DNA from 2 places in the Lactobacillus apis genome. Region 1 is predicted to be linked to the other one. Evidence: riboswitches for the same ligand, from Rfam matches in the RefSeq annotation. Region 1 holds a riboswitch; the other holds the start of a gene.

Region 1 (7,541 bases):
TTGATGCTCACTAAAGTAATTCAAAATTCCTAATGCCACTGTCATATGAAGATCATGACCACACGCATGCATTTTTCCCTCATTTTTTGAAGAAAATGCTAACCCAGTTTTTTCTTTTACTGGTAGTCCATCAATATCAGCTCGGTAACCAATCGTTTTTTTAGGTCGCTTTCCTTGCACTCTTACCAGCAAGGCAGTTGGCAACTCAGGAACAGTTTTAATCTGTAAAAATTGCTGATCAAATTGTTGAATAACCTTTAATAAATACTGCTTGGTGTCATGCTCTTGCAATGCCACTTCGGGAATTTGATGTAAGTCACGACGAATTTGAATCAGTTGACTAGTAGTTAACATTAACTCACAACTTTCTTAAATCTTGCTCAATCTTAGTTTTGTCAGTAGTTTGTTCGTCTCTTTTTTTAACAACTTTGGCTGGGACGCCTGCTACAACAGTATTAGCCGGAACATCTTTTGTCACGACGGCACCTGCGGCAACCACAGCATTATCACCAACTTGAACCCCTTCTAAAATCACTGCGTTAGCACCAACTAGAACATTTTGTCCAATCCTGACTGGTTCGGCGGAAGCAGGCTCGACTACACCCGCTACAACGGCACCAGCACCAATATGGCTGTTAGCCCCAACAATTGCACGCCCGCCCAAAACAGCGTTCATATCAATCATTGCCCCATCACCAATTTCAGCACCGATATTAATTACCGCTCCCATCATAATGACCGCGTTTTTACCGATACTTACTTGTTCACGGATCAAGGCACCAGGTTCAATTCTTGCTTGAATATTTTTTAAATCTAAAAGGGGTACTGCAGAGTTACGGCTGCAGTTTTCAACTTGATAGTCATTGATCTTTGCCGCATTAGTTCGTAAAAATGGTACTAGATCATCCCAGTCACCAAAAACAACACCGCAATTACCCTCGATAAATGTTCTTACTTCTACAGGCCATTTCAAGTCCTCCAAGTCGCCCTTAACATAAATCTTAACTGGGGTTTTCTTAGGCGCATTGGCAATAAAATCAATAATTTCTGTCGCTGACATATTTTTCATTTGATATCCTCACTTTTCTTGATAAAAACGGTCATTCTTAATTAAATCGTCATAGGTTTCACGTGTAACAACTTCTTGTGCTTGTCCATTTTCTGCAAAAACAACTGCTGGTCTTGGAACACGGTTATAGTTAGAAGCCATGCTGTAACCATATGCTCCAGTTGCAAGAACAGCAATTACATCCCCTGGCTTAGTTTTTGGTAAATATGCCTGATCAATCAAAATGTCACCAGATTCACAATAGCGTCCTGCTAAATGGACCTTTTCAACTGGTTCAGCCGCTGGTCGCTTGGCAACCAATGCTTCATATTCTGCTTGATAAAGCGCAGGTCGAATGTTATCACCCATGCCGCCATCAACAGTCACATAAGGAGTTAAACCTGGCACATCCTTTCTGGAGCCAACGGTATAAAGACTATATCCTGCTTCACCAACAATTGAGCGTCCGGGTTCTACCCAGATTGCTGGTACGTTTAACTGATACTGTTCAGCTAATGTACGGACACTGGCAATGATTTGTTCAACAAATGTACCTAGCCCAATTACGCTATCTATAGCGGTATATCTTATACCAAAACCGCCGCCTAAATTTAGAACCTGTGGCTGATAATCATACTTTTGCTTCCATTCTTGAACTAGCTGCATCAATTTTTCCACTTCAAGATTGAAACCTTCAGTTTCAAGGATTTGTGAACCAATGTGAGCGTGAAGTCCAATCAACTCCATTTGCTCTTCCGCTTCAACTTGTAAAAAGGCTTTTTCTGCTTGACCCGAACGAACATCAAACCCAAATTTACTGTCTTCTTGACCCGTTTGATCATATTCGTGCGTATGTGCACTCACACCAGGAGTGATGCGGAGCATTACTTGCACTTTCTTGTTTGTTTCATGCAGTACTTGCTTCAGGAGTTCAATTTCATGAAAGTTATCTAAAATGATTACCCCAACATTATTTTCAACGGCCATTAAGAGTTCATCTTTTGTTTTATTATTACCGTGAAAACTGATTTTTTCCGTTGAAAAGCCTGCTTTCAACGCTGTATACAGTTCTCCACCTGAAACAACATCAATGTGGCCACCCAATTCGTTGATTACTTGATAGATTGCAATCGAGGTAAAAGCTTTACTAGCATAGCTGATGGCATAATCAACCTGTCCAGCAACAAAAGCTTGCTTAAGTGCATTGAACTGTTTTCTAATTTGGGCAACATCATAAACCACCAATGGCGTGCCAAAGTTTTCGGCTAGCTTAAGTGCATCTACACCTCCAATCATTAAGTGACCTTGATCATTCGTCTGGTAATAATCATTCGTTGACATCTAATAACCCCCGTTTTTTGGTAAAGAAAAAGACCCTTTAATACGCGCATAGCGTACAAAAGAGTCTTTCAGATTAAACCTTGATCTGATTCAGTTTTGGCGATAGCGCTCCGCAAATTTAAATTTGCGACAGTCCGTAATTTATTAGATTACGTCCCAGCCGATTAACTACCGCAATAATTAACGCTTCGGCAACCGCCCCTTTCGCTAGCTTCACCGTTTTTGCAGAAACTCCACTAGGTACTTTTGTTAGTTGCGACCTCTTCGTTTAATTTATAAAAATATTATTATTATTAATATTACTTGTCAACGGCTTTTTCATAATTAATTAACTTTATTTTTTGCAAACATGACTGCAGTTATGTTTTAGTTGCAGATAAAAATTAAAATGTTAAAATGCGTTACTATCGAATTTAAATTATTTTAATCAAGTAGGTGTTGCAAAAATGAAAGTTGTTAAATTTGGTGGTAGTTCACTTGCAAGCGGTGAACAATTTCAAAAAGTGCTAAATATTATTAATGCTGACCCAACCAGAAAAGTAATTGTCACTTCCGCACCAGGAAAAAGATTTGCGGAAGATGTAAAAGTTACAGATCTGTTAATTGAATATGCTCAAAAGACACTGAAACAACAAGACACTACTGAAGTTATTCAGCAAATTTGGACGAGGTATCAAGAAATTGCCGCTTTTTTTGCACTTGAGCCCCAAAAATTTGCGTTCTTGCACCAAGAGTTGGTTGACTTACCAATAGGTTTTAATGACGAGCCAGAATACCTAATGGCAGCTTTCAAAGCACACGGAGAAAAACTCTGCGCACAGTTACTAGCATTAATTTTGCAAGAGCAAGGTTTACCAACACGCTTTCTAGACCCACAGGACGCTGGTTTTTTGGTAAGCAGTGCCGCGAGCGACGCTCAAGTCTTACCTGAAACTTACCAAAATTTACTTAGATGGCGTGAAGTGCCAGAAATATTAGTAGTTCCCGGTTTTTATGGTGTTACAACTCAGGGCAAAATTGCCACTTTTTCACGCGGTGGATCGGATATCACCGGTTCAATCTGGGCAAGAGGAATTAAAGCAGACTTGTACGAAAACTTTACTGACGTAAATGCAATTTATGCCGCGGATCCTAGAATTGTTGCTAACCCTCATCCAATTAAAATCATGACTTACCGGGAATTACGGGAACTATCTTATGCTGGTTTTTCAGTTTTCCATGACGAAGCGTTGATTCCGGCAATTCAAGGCCAGGTTTTCATCAATGTTAAAAATACTAATCACCCTGAATTACCAGGAACAATGATTGTTCCAGAAAAGGATTTTCATCCTAAAAGTACGATTACAGGTGTTGCCAGCTCAAATCACTTTTCCGCTTTATATTTACACAAATATCTACTTAATAAAGAAACTGGTTTCACTCTTAAATTACTAGAAATATTTTACAAGTTCAATATTTCATACGAACACATGCCCTCAGGTATAGATGATCTAACGGTTATCTTTGACAAACGGCAGTTTACTGAAGAACTGCGCGAGCAAATGTGCAGTGAAATTCAAAAAGTGATTCATCCCGACCAATTAGAATGGATTGATGATTATGCTATCATTATGGTAGTTGGTGAAGGGATGCGGAATAAGATTGGTGCAATGAAGAATATCACTACCCCTTTAGCCAAAGAGCATATTGCCATTCACATGATCAATCAGGGTGCATCACGTATTTCTATTATGTTAGGCACCAAGAAAGAAGACGCAGCAAATGCTGTTAGCCAAATTTATCAACAATTTTTTAAAGGAGTAGCAAAATCATGATTCAAATGCAAAAAGTGCATGGTTCGCAAAATCAATTTTTCTTATTAGATCAGACTCAATTAGAAAAGCCACTTATCGATCCCGAATTAGTTAACTTAGCACGTCAATTAACAGATAGACGAACTAGCTTTTTGAACGGAGCAGATGGTTTACTTGTCATTAGTGAATCCAGCCATCCCGATGTTCTAGGGAGAATGCAGGTAATTAATGCAGACGGTTCGTTTGCATCGATGTGTGGTAATGGCTTGCGCACTGTTGGTCGTTACTTAGCGGAAAAATACCACAAAACATCTTTCAAAGTGGAAACAGATCAAGCCGATCTTGCTGTAACATGTCAACCAGATTGGGCAGAAAATGTTAAGGCAGTCGGGGTAGAAATTAGTCCTATCAGCTTTAAAGCAAAAGACTTACCATTTAACAATTTAGGTACTGATGAATTAATCGACCAAAATGTTCCTGCCTTTGATGATGATTTGACCTTTACAGCAGTCGCTGTGCCTAATCCTCACCTTATCAGCTTAGTTTCAGCTGATGTGTTACACAGTGATTTTCTAAAAACTTTGGGTGCAGCGTTAAACCGACCTAACCCCTACTTTCCTGACGGTGTTAATGTTAGTCTGGCACAAGTAATAGACTCTGATCATCTTTTTGTCCGTACTTATGAGCGCGGTGTCGGTTTTACTAATGCCTGTGGTACTGGAATGTCCGCGGCAAGTCTCGTATTTGCCCTAACTCAACCGCAAGAACACGCTTTTGAGCGCTTGCTTACTGTTACTAATCCTGGTGGATTTGTTCAAACTAAGGTTCATCAAACAGATGACAGCTATTGGGTTGAATTAATTGGTAATGCGACTGTAATGGCAGAAATTGAAGTAGACGAAGGTGAATTACATCAGCCTTTCCTTCGTTTTTCTGATTTTTCAGTTACTCCAACTAAAGAAGATGAAGCTTATCAAGCTTTTATTGCGAAAAAAGCTAACTAACCTTCCAAGTTATTTTGTATTTACTGTTGATATATAAACTTTTTAATAAAAAATTACGTTCTAACTAAATTTATGTTTGAAAGCACTTCAGCAAAAAGCCTTGTTTGCCAGTTTGAGGTGCTTTTTTGGTCTTTCTTTTTCCTTTCAATGAAGTACAATGTTTTTAATAAAGCGATTTCACAAAAAGGAGTCATTAAAATGGCAGAAGTAAATTATCAAAAATTAGTCGATGAGATGCGCAAAGCTTTTAAAGATGGTGATGATAAGCGTGATGAAGGCTTACCTACCAGCATCCCTGAAGTAGAACGCTTTGATGACATTGCTTACGGTAAAGATCCTAAATATCAATTACTTGATGTCTATTTACCAAGCAAACGCACAGACGCTAAACTACCGGTAATTGTTAACATTCACGGCGGTGGCTGGGTATACGGCACAAAAGAAACCTATCAATTTTACTGCATGGCACTTGCTAAAGAGGGTTTTGCAGTAGTAAATGCAAATTATCGCCTAGCACCAGATGTTGTTTATCCAGGTGAATTAGATGACGTCAACCGCGTCTTCCATTGGGTAGCAGATCCAACTAACGCAGCTAAATATCAATTAGACTTAGACAATGTCTTTATCGTTGGGGACAGTGCCGGTGGTCAAATGGGTGAGCAAATTTTAGCTGCTTATACTAACGCTGACTATCGTAAATACTTTGGTTACTCTGTTCCTGACCTAACAATTAAGGCTGCAGCATTAAATTGCGGTGCATATTTCTTAACTGAAAAAATTAGTTCAATTGTGGGCGCACCAGAAGCATATTTCCGTCCAGAAATTCGTTTAACAGAGCATGATCAATTAAACGCTGAACAGTTTTTAACTACAGATTTGCCACCACTTTTCTTAATGACTTGTACAGATGATTTCTTACGTGACAATGCATACATGCTTTCTGGTTACTTACACGCCAAAGGCATTTACCACGAAATTCATTTTTATGGTGATCCAGATAATCGTCGTGGCCACGTCTTTAACGTTAATCAAAAAGATGATTTAGCTAAGCAGTGTAATTTGGATGAACTTAACTTTTTCCGTAAGTACATCAATTAGTGCTCGGTTCATTGTAAAATAAAGGTTGAACTAAATAGTTCAACCTTTTTTCTAGGAGGAACTTATGGCAGGCGACAAACACGAGCTAATTCAACTAGATGAATTACCGTTACACATTAAAATCCACCATCATCGCAATGATTCCGAGGTGCCGGCTCACTGGCATCAAAGCATTGAATTGAGTTTTACCATTCGAGGACAAATTGACCATTTTATAATTGGTGGCGTCGATCATCAAACACATCCTGGAGAGATTTTAATTGTTAATACTCAAATTGTGCATAGTGTGCGTAATCGTATCCACACTAAGGACGATTTAATGTTGACGCTTCTCTTCCCCTATCCACTGGTCTTACAAGTGTTTCCTAAAATTGATCAATATTTTTTTGAACTTGGTTCACTAAGCAAGTTATCACTTCAGCAAGTAGCTCAATATCACCATTTACAAGATCTTCTTACGCAAATTACTGATATTAAGCTAGGTGAAGAGAGTGATTTTAAAAATATTGAGTTAACTATCCTTAGCTATCAAGTTCTTGAAACACTACTTAAGTACTTTTTGAAACCTCGTAAAAATAACAGCCAGTTGTCACACAATTTAGTCATCACTGGACATTTGCGTAACGCGCTTGACTATATCCAAGGGCACTATCAAGAACCCTTTTCTCTTCAAGAGATCGCGGATTCTTGTCATTTGGCACGTCAATATCTCCAACGAATTTTTCGCGAAAATATGGGGTGTACTTTAGGAGAATACATCAAAAATTATCGTGCACAAAAAGCCTACCAAGAGCTTACTACGACCACAAATACCTTTACTGCAGTTGCCATGAATAATGGTTTCAGTGGTGTTAGATCGCTTAACCGTGCAATGGTTAACAATTACGGACAAACCAGCAGACAAATACGCGAAGGTTCCTCAGCGCCAGATTAAGGTGACTGAAAGCGCTATTTGTTAATCAAAAAGCAAGTATAATATTAGCGAATACAATAGAAGTTAGAGAATAGAGGAACTTAACATGAAAAAAGTTAATCCAAAATCTGGGTTGTTCAAAGTCGCCTTATTATCAATATCCTTATTATTGATGATTGCGCCGCAAATTTCCTCAGTATTGCCCCTAATGTACTCGTCATTTCCTGGCGTTTCACGGGCTGCTGTTGAAACACTAAGTACAATTCCAAACATCGGGATAGTCATCGGACTAATCATAAGTCCATTTTTAATTAAGCTAATCGGTACTAAAAATACTGTTATCA
Region 2 (7,541 bases), 200 kb from region 1:
AGGAACGTGAAAACAAGATTGCGAAAAAAGAAAAAGCTGTTTTCATTATGAAAATCGGTGATAAGTTAAAGCGTAGTGGTCTACCACACGATGGCCGTGCTCCTGACTACGATGACTGGGCATTAAACGGTGATTTGATTTTCTGGTATGAGCCTCTAGGTCAAAAACTTGAAGTTTCTTCAATGGGCATCAGAGTCAGTCCTGAAAGTCTCCACGAGCAACTCGAAAAAGCTGACTGCCTTGACCGCGAAAAATTGCCTTTCCATCGTCAACTACTTAAAGGTGAATTACCTTACACCATTGGTGGCGGAATTGGTCAATCTCGTTTATGTATGCTCTTACTTGGTAAAGCTCATATTGGTGAGGTTCAGGCAAGTGTTTGGCCAAGCGAAATGCTCAAAGAGTGTGAAGAACATCATATTCAACTTCTATAATTAAATAGTAAAAAGAAAAGCCCCTAGCTTGGAAAATTCCACCTAGGGGCTTTTACTATATCTTAAATTAATAATCAAACTGAAGTTACGTGCTTTAAGAATCGCACTAATAGATCCAGCTTCTAGCCTATTTATCAATTGTTAGTGCGGGAAGATAAGTGTACGGATAATCGCCATCGTAATTAAGCCAGGCTTTTAACTCCTTAATTGATTTCAGAGCAATTTTTCTGTTATGACCATGAAGTTTCTTAGCCTCCGCTTCAGCCTGTTTCAATGAAACCTTTTTCCCGTCAGATTTTTGATCCATAGCTTTTGTTTCAGCCTTAATCAATTTCTTTAAAGCTTTTTTCTTAGCATCTACGTGATAGAAGTTTCCATTGACTAAGCTAATCCAGCCTTGCTGCTTTCCACTTTGGTCAACAAGGTGGCCCATAATTTCTACCTTTCCCAAACCAAATTCTGTAATCTTGAACTTGGTCTTCTTTTCTACCATTTTTTCAACCCAATCCTTATTGTATGGTTGAACATCATACTTAGAAGAATTAGGGCATTCAGGATATACAATGGCCTTTGGTGAAAGTACGAACACATAGCCATCTTTTGCCAAACGTCCTGCAGGCACATAAGTTATATCGGGTTCTTTGACCTGATTAGTTTCTGCTGGCTGCTCCGCACTAGCTGCTTTTACTTCAATTGAATGACCCAATATTGTAAAAGAAGAGAAAACGGCTACTGAACATAGAAGGTTTTTCAAAAATTTATGTTTCATTTTTTGTCCCCCAAATGAAAATTAAATAATAAATTACATAATTTCATTTTACATTTATTACAAAAACATTTCAATATTAACCACTTATTAATTACAAAATATTAATTAATCGATAAGTGTATAGTCAATTCCGCCTAAGCTTTTGTTCATTAAGAAGTTAATCTTCCCAGCTAAAAGCAGTATAGTAGATGGGAACACATTTTTAGAAAGGACATAAACATGATTGATTCAACCCAAATAACAGAACTTAAAGATGATCTTAACCAGGCACAACACATTACTTTTTTAACAGGTGCTGGTGTTTCTACCCACTCAGGTATTCCCGACTACCGCTCAAAAAACGGGATTTATGATGGAGTTAATGAAAGCCCTGAGACCATTTTAAGTGAGGAAACGCTCTACCAGCGACCTGAATTTTTCTATCAGTTTGTCATGAATAATATGTATTTTCCTGATGCCCAACCTAATAAAATTCATCAAAAAATTGCGGAATTTTGTAATGAAAAAGGCGACCTAATCACACAAAATGTCGATCACCTTGACCATAAGGCAAATAATCACCATGTAACAGAATTTCATGGTAGTTTATATGATATTTACTGTACAAAATGTCGTCAGCCAGTTTCATATCAAGAATATGCTAACTCTTTCCGCCATAAAAATTGTGGCGGCATCATTCGTCCCGGTATTGTCTTATACGGTGAGCAAATCGACCAAACAAACCTTTCTAAGTCAATTAATGCTATGAGCATGTCAGATCTAATAATAATTTGCGGCACCAGCTTTGTAGTCTATCCTTTCGCTCAGCTTCTTTCTTACCGTCAGCCGGACGCAAAGGTTTGGGCAATCAATAAAACGGCTATTCCTGCTGCAGGCATTTCCGCCATCATCGGTGATGCACTGGATGTTTTCCAGCAAATCTAAGTCTATAATTTATTTCACTTATTAGGAGCACTTCTCTTGCCTTGTGGTAAAATACTAGCAATTGTTTAATGCGCGAACTGATTATTTATTCAGTTTGAGCACTTAGAAAAGAGTTTTTTAAATGTCAATTATTAAAATGTATGCTCCATTTTTTAGTGCTAGCAATTGGCTCCATGTTTTAACCAGTGGCAAGGACTGGCTAATCATTCTGACACTTATTTTAATGGAATGTCTGCTTTCAGTTGATAATGCAGTTGTTTTAGCCGCACAGACTAAGGTATTACCCACCAAGAAAGAGCAAGAAAAATCGCTATTCTATGGTATGTGGGGAGCCTATATTTTTCGCTTTATTGTAATCGGAATTGGCACTTACCTAATTAACTTTTGGGAAATTAAGTTAGCGGGCAGTTTATACCTGTTTTACCTAGCCTTTAAGTTTTTCTATGATCAGCGTCATCCGCAAAAAGCGCAAGCTGAAGAAAAAGCCGAAGGCGAAAAAATTGCACAGCATTCGCCCAAAAAGGGCAAACACTTTTTATCACTTTTCTGGCGAACAGTTATTTCAATTGAAGCAATGGATATCGTCTTTTCAATTGATTCTGTTTTGGCCGCACTAGCCGTCTCGAGTAATCCTGTTGTTGTTTTAATTGGTGGCATGATTGGAATTTTATGTATGCGAGGTGTCGCCGAAATAATTATCAAATTAATGGATATTATTCCTGAATTGCAGCCAATGGCCTACGTTTTGATTGCAATTATCGCCTTAAAATTGCTTGTTTCATTACCACCACTTCACTATGAATTACCGAACACTGTTTTTGCGATTATTGTTTTTGGCGTCTTAATTATCACAATTGCGTTTCACTTTTTACGGCTTAAAAAGCATGGTCGTTAACTATAATTGAGAAATAATTTTTTCTTTGAGCACAACCGCCTGGTTATGCTCTTTATTTTTAGCACCGTATAAAAACAACACGTCTTGTTTCCGCAACTGCTTTTTCACTATGGACACAAACTCGGCCATGGCTGAATTTGCTTCAAGTTCTGCTAGATACCTTTGCTTAAATTGCATAAATTTATTATCATCATGATTAAACCACTTGCGAAGCTCTTTACTGGGTGCAAGTTCCTTAGCCCAAACATCAAGGCTGGCATCTGTCTTGCTTATACCTCGTGGCCATAATCGATCCACTAAAATGCGATACCCCGCAGGCTGCTCTTTTTCATAAATTCGAACTAATTTTATCTGATTCACTTTATTCACCTCTTTGTTAAATCTGGTGTACTACTCAAGGGAAAAATGGATTATTCAACTTACTTTACTAACTACTCAACTGAAGAAATTAGTGCCGATCTACTTGGTCGGCCATTAACTTATAATGATGGCAAACGCACTCTTGGCGGTTATATTGTCGAAGCAGAAGCATACTTAGGAAAAAAAGATCGTGCGGCACATTCTTATGGTGGTCATCGTAGTCCTGCAAACGAAGGTCTTTATGGCCGCGGCGGAACAATCTATATTTATGCTCAACGACAATACTTCTTTTTCGATGTTGCAACTCAAGCAAAAGATGAACCACAAGGTGTCTTAATCAGAGCAATTGAACCTGCCTGGGGAATTGAACAAATGATTAGTAATCGCTCAGGCAAAGACGGAGTTTTATTAACAAACGGCCCCGCTAAAATGATGCAGGCTTTTGGCATTCATGATAAAAATTGGGATCTACATTTTTTAAGTGATTCACCCTTTGCAATCGACTTAAATGATCAACATCAAAAAAGGCCGCAAGAAATTGCTAAGAGTGCCCGCATCGGTGTCAACCAATCTGAATTGGAATGGGCAAATAAACCATTGCGTTTTTTTGTTGCCGGCAATCCATATGTTTCGCGAATGAAGAAAAATGATTATCGTGCTAATAATGGCTGGCAATAAGCGCTAATTTCAACTATAAAAACTGGTAAGAATACACATTTGGTTTATAGCTGTTGACAAGTTAACCTTTTTAGCCTATCCTGTTGGTTAAGTTAAATAATTTCCAATGCAATAGAGGTTGCGGTAATTACGAAACTAATCTGAGTGAACGAACACAATGAAGATTAGCGTAAGAGTTATCGCCGAAACAAAAGTGCTATTCGCTTTAACACTTTCGTTGGGCTGCAGGAGAAGATCTTGCAGACTGTCCTAGTTAATACTGGGGAGCGCTATATGATTTGTCTAAAATATGATCAATTATAACCTCGTTGTTTTGTAAACAGCGAGGTTTTTATTTACGCTTTTTATTGTATTGGCTTTATTTGAAACAGATTTCTCGGAGGTTTTCAAAATGAAGTCAAGAAATAAGTGGTTTACCGCTCTAATCACGGTGATGCTTAGTTTCATCATTACAAGCAATTTTGGTATTACACAAGTTGATGCCAAAAAAGATGATGGTGAACTAAAGGTAGCAATGGAGGCCAACTACCAACCATATAATTGGACTCAAACTACAGACAAAAATGGTGCGGTGCCAATCGAAGGCTCACGCACATATGCCAACGGCTATGATGTTAAAATCGCAAAAATAATTGGTAAACAATTGCATCGTAAGGTTGTTGTAGTCAAGACTGAGTGGGATGGTTTACTTCCAGCTTTAACCAGTGGCAAAGCTGACCTGATTATTGCCGGAATGAGTCCAACTGCTGAGCGTGCAAAAGCGATTAATTTTACTAAACCATATCGAAACAGTACTTTTGTTGTTATTACAAAAGTCAACAGTAAATACGCCACCGCTAAAACGTTAAACGATTTTAAAGGTGCTAAGTTAACTGCTCAGCAAGGTACTTCGCACTATGCACTAATTAAGCAACTTAAAGGTGCCAAAAGACAACCAGCAATGCGTGACTTTGCTGCAATGCGTCAAAGCTTAATTTCTGGTACCATTGATGGCTATATTGCCGAAGATACCGAATCAACCTCATTTAAAATGGTTGACCCTGACATCAAGGCAATCCCAATTAGTAAAATGGCAGGTTTCCGCATTTCTAAAGAGGATTCAACTACTGCAATCGGCATCGCCAAGCCAAACAAGGATTTACTCAAGCAAGTTAACCAAGTCTTAGCTACTATTCCAAATTCTGAAAGAACCAAGCTAATGACTACCGCCATTTCACAACAACCAAAAACTGATGAAACTAGCAAGAAAGGCAAACAAGATCCTTGGCTCGTCAGTGTTTGGAAACAATTTGGCGGCATGATTTTAAGTGGTATTGGTATGACCCTTCTTCTTGCTTCAGTTGGTACGATTGCCGGTTTCTTCATCGGTCTTTTCGTTGGTATTATTAGGACTATCCCTACCCCAACTAGCAGAGGTAAAAGATGGTTTTCGAAGTTTATTAACTGGCTCCTATCCGTTTATATTGAAGTTTTCCGCGGTACCCCAATGATGGTACAAGCAGCCGTAATTTATTATGGAATTGCTCAATTCTGGCACATCAATATCGATCGTACACTTGCTGCACTAGTAATTGTTTCGATTAACACAGGCGCATACTTGGCAGAAATTATTCGTGGTGGAATTATTTCCACTCCAGAAGGACAATTTGAAGCTGCCAGCGCATTAGGAATGACCCATAACCAAAGAATGTGGCATATTATTTTGCCTCAAGCTATTAAGAACTGTTTACCTTCAATTACTAACGAGTTCATCGTTAATATTAAGGACACTTCTGTTTTGAGTATTATTTCAGTCTCGGAACTTTTCTTTGTCGGTACAACAATTGCCAGTCAGACCTTTAAGTTCTTCCCAACTTACCTGACAATTTCAGCTATCTACCTGATTTTAACCTTTACAATTACCAGAATCTTTAATCTGATTGAAAAGCACTTGCAAGGAAACAAAAACTACAACTTAATGGCTAATCAAGTTCAAGTAGGCACAGCTCAGGATATGGAGGCCAAAAAATAATGACTGAATCAAATGAAACTATTTTAAGCTTACAGCATTTGCAAAAAACTTTTGGACAACACCAGGTGTTACGCGATATTTCACTTGATATTAAAAAAGGCGAAATCGCAACTATTATTGGCCCGTCAGGTGGTGGTAAATCAACCACTTTACGCTGCATTAATTTACTGGAAGAGCCCACAGCTGGTGAAATTCACTTCCACGGTGAAAACGTCCTTGAGCAAAACTATAATCGTAATATTTACCGTGCTAAAGTTGGGATGGTTTTCCAACAATTCGATCTTTTCGAAAACAAAAATGTTTTAGCTAATTGCATGGTTGGCCAAGAGCTAGTCTTAAAACGCTCCAAGGACGAAGCACGTAAAATCGCCCTTGCCAACTTAGAAAAAGTTGGAATGGAACAATACATCAACGCCCGCCCAAGTCAACTTTCTGGTGGACAACAGCAACGTGTTGCCATTGCTCGTGCTATTTCGATGGATCCGGAAATTTTATTATTCGATGAGCCCACAAGTGCTCTTGATCCTGAAATGGTCGGTGAAGTTTTAAGCGTTATGAAAAACTTGGCAACAACCGGTTTAACGATGATTATCGTGACGCACGAAATGGCATTTGCTAAAGAAATTTCTGATCAAATGTTTTTCATCAGTGACGGGGTAATTGCCGAGCAAGGTAAACCAGACCAACTATTCAATCATCCTCAAAATGAGAAAACAGCGAAGTTCTTGAATAATTTTCAAAACAACTAACTTTAAATAAAAAGATGTTCCAAAAATGATGTGAACCCTAAAATTAGGACACTTTAATTAGCTGCTAACTGAGGACTAACTTCCGATATTCAATCGGAGTTAGTCCTTTTAGTTTGATTTTGATTCTTTTCTGATTGTAATACTCAATGTAGCCTCTAATTACATTATCGCGGCTCTATATCTTGCTTAATTACGTTTGACAAAAATCTATTTCTATTATTATATATAGATAATATAACCCGTCTTTTATATTAGCTGGTTAAACCAGTTTATTTTACCTCATCAACAGGAGAAAACTCATGAAGAAAAACGGCTACAAAATCAGCACCTGCGTTCTCGCACTTTTACTTATCGTAACATTAGGCTTTTTGCTCTATACCACTAGAAAACCGCCTACCAATTATGGTGGTTTTACTAATACTGCAACGCCAGGAAATGCTTTAAATCCTCATGTAGAAATTTCGTGTGGCACGAAACCCAAATATGCCATATACGTAGACGGGCATAAATTTGAAAGAGGTACTTATAAACGTGTAAGTAACAGCACTTTTACCTTAAAAGATACAGATGGCAAAGAGTCAGGCGTCGTCTTTTTATCAAACAATGGCTCTTACTTGTATCATTCCAAACTAAAGAAAAAGCTGATTAATATTAAGAAACTTCCGGGTAAACCTACTGAAGAACCTATAAATATCCACTAATTAAAAGTATAAATGTTATT

The links. Region 1 has a riboswitch for lysine ahead of lysA (diaminopimelate decarboxylase). Riboswitches for the same ligand answer to the same signal wherever they lie in the genome.
Region 2: linked by a shared signal. The riboswitch ahead of DKL56_RS00595 (ABC transporter substrate-binding protein/permease) and the one ahead of lysA (diaminopimelate decarboxylase) in region 1 are both predicted to bind lysine.

What each region holds. Positions count from the first base shown of each region.
Region 1 is NZ_CP029476.1:1,609,833-1,617,373, forward strand. It holds gene DKL56_RS07505 (N-acetyldiaminopimelate deacetylase) at 1-354, opposite strand, end outside; gene dapD (2,3,4,5-tetrahydropyridine-2,6-dicarboxylate N-acetyltransferase) at 359-1,069, opposite strand; gene lysA (diaminopimelate decarboxylase) at 1,079-2,389, opposite strand; lysine riboswitch at 2,484-2,662, opposite strand; gene DKL56_RS07520 (aspartate kinase) at 2,836-4,203, shown strand; gene dapF (diaminopimelate epimerase) at 4,200-5,186, shown strand; gene DKL56_RS07530 (alpha/beta hydrolase) at 5,385-6,284, shown strand; gene DKL56_RS07535 (AraC family transcriptional regulator) at 6,349-7,218, shown strand; gene DKL56_RS07540 (MFS transporter) at 7,304-7,541, shown strand, end outside.
Region 2 is NZ_CP029476.1:129,200-136,740, reverse strand. It holds gene asnA (aspartate--ammonia ligase) at 1-434, shown strand, start outside; gene DKL56_RS00620 (hypothetical protein) at 562-1,203, opposite strand; gene DKL56_RS00615 (NAD-dependent protein deacylase) at 1,423-2,127, shown strand; gene DKL56_RS00610 (TerC family protein) at 2,249-3,022, shown strand; gene DKL56_RS00605 (DUF488 domain-containing protein) at 3,023-3,382, opposite strand; gene DKL56_RS00600 (DNA-3-methyladenine glycosylase) at 3,428-4,060, shown strand; lysine riboswitch at 4,165-4,340, shown strand; gene DKL56_RS00595 (ABC transporter substrate-binding protein/permease) at 4,452-6,071, shown strand; gene DKL56_RS00590 (amino acid ABC transporter ATP-binding protein) at 6,071-6,820, shown strand; gene DKL56_RS07955 (IS3 family transposase) at 6,885-6,980, opposite strand; gene DKL56_RS00580 (hypothetical protein) at 7,120-7,521, shown strand.